DNA from 2 places in the Bradyrhizobium sp. UFLA03-84 genome. Region 2 is predicted to be linked to the other one. Evidence: predicted binding sites of a transcription regulator. Region 2 holds the regulator's gene; the other holds the start of a gene.
What was found. Region 2 encodes PhoB, which activates phosphate uptake and scavenging genes when phosphate is short. Its sites were predicted from a motif close to TGTCATNNANCTGTCAT; they were not measured.
Positions count from the first base shown of each region.

Region 1 (2,201 bases), on a different contig from region 2:
AGCGCAAGATGGAGCGCGCCTTGCCGGTGGAGTATTCGGCGATGATCCTGCGTCATCTCGGCGGCAACAAGCCGCTCGACCTGCCGCGCCTCGTGGCGCTGGCCAAGGCTGCGGACCTCGTCCGCGGCTATGGCCACATCAAGGAAGGCAACGTCGCCCGCTACCGCACCGAATGCGCGCGGCTGGAGCGCGCGATCGGCCAGCCGCTGGCGCAGGCGGCTGAATAGGCCAGGGCGGGGGCAGCGGGAACTTTCCGCTGTTCCCGTGGTTGACCGGTAACCCTGCCCGCAATCAGCGGCTGGAATCGCGCGGCCGGGTTCCTACATGATGGCTGTTCTGTTCGAGTGATTTCAGGAGGCCCTTTTGACGGTCCTGAAAAGCGTTTTCGTTGCAACAGTTTGTACCGCGTCCTTGGCTCTGGCCGGCGTGGCGTTGGCCGACGACTATCGTCCGAGCGAGTTCTTCAGCCTCGATCTCTCCCGGGCCGTGCTGTCGCCGAAGCCGCTCGGCCCGCCCGCGCAGTTCGAGCCGCTTCCGGTCGAAGCGAAGACCGACCACGGGCCGGATCAGCATGCAGCCGCCGAGCCCAAGGTCGAGGAGCCGACGGTCGAGCAGCAGAAGCCCTTGTGGACCACCCGGGTTACCGCGCCGCAAGAGCGGAAGCGTGCCGCTACGCACGTTCCCGCCCGCGCCAAGCTCGCGCGGCGACACTCGAACCCGCTCGACGCGGAAGCCCGCGACACCCGGATCCAGACCTGGCCGTGCCGGACCGGCGGCATCTGCAACTGGCAGCGGTGAGAGTCGGCGCTCTCGCGCCGATCTCCACGTACATCCCGCCAGTACCCAAACCCGTCATCCCTGAGGTGCGAGCGGAGCGAGCCTCGAAGGATGAATCGGCCACGAGCGCGGCCGTGCATCCCTCGAGACGCGCGCAAGAGCGCGCTCCTCGGGATGACGGGTCTAGCTTTCCGGGCGCTGTGGCTCCGATCGCCGCTCCCCGCTGAGTCATCCCGCCGTCGCAAAACCGTCGGCGGAGAGTCAAGAAACTGTAAGCCCGGAGTCAAACGGCGCAGGCAAAACCCTCGTCAGGATATGGCGAAGGTTACGGGATGCCGACAGCGATCTCCGCGAGGCGGCGAGGCCTCACAAGGCGTCAGCTTCTGGTGCGCTCGGCGTCCACGGCCGCGCTGGCGGGATTGGGCGCGCTGGCGAGACCCTATCTCAGCCGCGCGGCGGATCGGCCCGCGATCGCGGGCATCCAGTCCGGCGACATCGCCACCGATTCCGCCGTGATCTGGGCCCGCACTGACCGCGCCGCGCGGATGCAGATCGAATGCGCTTCCGTCGAAAACTTCGCCACCATCCTGCGCACCGCGTGCGCCGATGCGCTGCCCGAGCGCGACTTCACCGCGAAACTCCTGCTCGATGATCTGCCGCCGGGCCAGGACCTGTTCTATCGCGTGCGTTTCGAGGATCGCGACGGCGTTGCCGGTGAGAGCCGCGTCGGGCACTTCCGCACCGCGCCGCTCGATCGCCGCTCAGTCTCCTTCGTCTGGTCCGGTGACGTCGTCGGGCAGGGCTGGGGCATCGACCCTGCGCGCGGCGGTCTGCGCAGCTACCACACCATGCTGAACGAGCGCCCGGATTTCTTCATCCACTCCGGCGATCACATCTACGCCGATTGCACCGTGCCGGCGGAGCAGAAGCTGCCGAACGGCGAGGTCTGGCGCAACATCGTCACCGCGGAGAAATCCGTCGTCGCGCGCAGCCTCGAGGAGTTTCGCGGCAACTACAAATACAACTGGCTCGACGAGAATTTCCGCGCCTTCCACGCCGAAGTGCCGATGTTTGCGCAATGGGACGACCATGAGGTGGCCGACGACTGGTCGCCGATCGGCACCGCCGATTCGACCGGCTACGACGCGGACGGCAGCTCGCGCCTGGTGGCGCGGGCGCGCCGTGCCTTCCATGAATTCATGCCGATGCGGCTGATGCCGGAGCGCGACGGCCGGGTCTATCGCAAGATCCCTTATGGGCCGCTGCTCGACGTCTTCATCATCGACATGCGCTCCTACCGCGATTCGAGCTGGAACAAGCAGGGCGATCCGGACCAGGCCTTCATTCTCGGCGAGGGCCAGCTTGCCTGGCTGAAGCGGGAGCTGGTGGCGTCGGACGCGATCTGGAAGGTGATCGCGGCCGAC
Region 1 is NZ_NSJY01000013.1:1,068,327-1,070,527, forward strand. It holds gene CK489_RS19155 (indolepyruvate ferredoxin oxidoreductase family protein) at 1-227, shown strand, start outside; gene CK489_RS19160 (hypothetical protein) at 373-798, shown strand; gene CK489_RS19165 (alkaline phosphatase D family protein) at 1,110-2,201, shown strand, end outside.
Region 1: the regulator PhoB is predicted to act here: its motif matches at 1,004-1,020, upstream of CK489_RS19165 (alkaline phosphatase D family protein).

Region 2 (2,201 bases):
CCTTTCGGCCAGCCAGATCGCAGCGGAACTTGGCAATGTGACGCGAAACGCCGTGATCGGCAAAGTGCATCGGCTCGGCCTCTCCGGCCGCGCCAAGGCACCTTCGACGGCGGCGCCGCGGCAGCGCAAGGCGCGCCCCGCCCAGCACATGATGCGGGTGGCGCGCCCGGTCTCGCGCGGCAACACGGCGCTGGCGCACGCCTTCGAGGTCGAGATGGAGCCCGATCCGATCTCCTACGACAACGTGGTGCCGATGAGCCAGCGGCTGTCGCTGCTCGAGCTCAACGAGGCCACCTGCCACTGGCCGGTCGGCGATCCCTCGAGCCCGGAATTCTTCTTCTGCGGCGGCAAGGCGCTCGCCGGCCTGCCCTATTGCGCCCATCACTCGCGCGTCGCCTACCAGCCCGCCGCCGATCGCCGCCGGCCGTCGGCGAAGCCGCAGATCAAGTAAGCACTCGGGAAACCAGCCTGGACTGCAAAACAAATCCCCGCGCAAGCGGGGATTTTTTTGTGCCGAGTAGCTCTTCATGGAGCCAACAAGGCGAGGTCTACATCACCGGCGTCGTCCCGGCCTAGTGCGCAATTGCGCACTAGGCCGGGACGACGCGTGTTGTGGCTTGAGATTGCCCCGCGGCCGTTACGGCTGCGGCTCGGCCTTTGCGAAGCGGTCGTCGAGCGCATAGCCGGCGCCGCGCACGGTGCGGATCGGGTCCTGCTCACGGCCCGGATTGAGCAGCTTGCGCAGGCGGCCGATGTGCACGTCGACGGTGCGCTCGTCGATGTAGATGTCGCGGCCCCAGACGCTGTCGAGCAGCTGCTCGCGGCTGAACACGCGGCCCGGATGCTCGAGGAAGAACTCAAGCAGGCGATATTCGGTCGGGCCGAGATCGATCGGACGACCCGAGCGCGCCACACGGCGCTTCTCGCGGTCGAGCTCGATGTCACCATAGGTCAGCACGGTCGCAAGCCGTTCCGGGCTCGCGCGGCGCAGCAGGCCCTTCACACGGGCCAGCAGTTCCGGTACCGAGAACGGCTTGACGATGTAGTCGTCGGCGCCGGTGGCCAGCCCGCGCACGCGCTCGCTCTCCTCGCCGCGTGCGGTCAGCATGATGATCGGAAGCTGCTTGGTCTCGGGCCGCGCCCGCAAGCGACGGCACAGCTCGATGCCGGACAGGCCCGGCAGCATCCAATCGAGCACCACGAGGTCAGGAACGCGCTCCTTCAGGCGGGTGTCGGCGTCGTCGCCGCGCCCCACTGTTTCGACATCGTAGCCTTCCGCATCGAGGTTATAGCGCAACAGCGTCGTCAGCGCTTCCTCGTCTTCGACTACCAGAATGCGTGCGCTCATCGGTCTAAGTTCTTTCTGTGTGGTGATCCGTTGCCCTGACGCAAACCGAAACGCCGTCGACTATGTGTTACCCGGCACCGTGGTGGCAAAGTTGGTCATGTCACCCTTCGGGCGCTTGTCGGTGATCTGCTGGCCTTCGATCATGTAGAACACCGTCTCTGCGATGTTGGTGGCGTGATCGCCGATCCGCTCGATGTTCTTGGCGCAGAACATCAGATGGATGCAGAACGAGATGTTGCGCGGATCTTCCATCATGTAGGTGAGCAGTTCGCGGAACAGCGAGGTGCAGATCGCGTCAACCTCCTCGTCACCCTTCCAGACATTCATCGCCGCCGGCAGATCGTGCGCGGCATAGGCGTCGAGCACCGACTTGACCTGCGACAGCACGAGATCGGTCATGTGCTCGAGGCCGCGGATCAGCTTCAGCGGCTGAAAATCGCTTTCCAGCGCCGCGACGCGCTTGCCCATGTTCTTGGCGAGATCGCCGATCCGCTCGAGGTCGGTGGCGACGCGCATCGCGCTGACGATTTCGCGCAGGTCGATCGCCATCGGCTGGCGGCGGGCGATCGTCAGCACAGCGCGCTCTTCGATGACGCGCTGCAAATTGTCGATCTCGATGTCGGCGGCGACCACGCGCTTGCCGAGCGCGACGTCGCGGCGGATCAGCGCGTCGACCGACTCGGTAATCATCCGCTCGACGAGGCCGCCCATCTCGGCGACCAGGCGGGTCAACTCCTGCAGGTCGCTGTCAAATGCCTTGGCGGTATGTTCAGAAGCCATCGCTTGTCTCCCCTCAATCATGATCCCGGGGATCATGATTTCGTGTCCTGAATTTTAGCATGATCCGATCGGA
Region 2 is NZ_NSJY01000003.1:495,448-497,648, forward strand. It holds gene CK489_RS02350 (GcrA family cell cycle regulator) at 1-451, shown strand, start outside; gene phoB (phosphate regulon transcriptional regulator PhoB) at 638-1,348, opposite strand; gene phoU (phosphate signaling complex protein PhoU) at 1,409-2,128, opposite strand.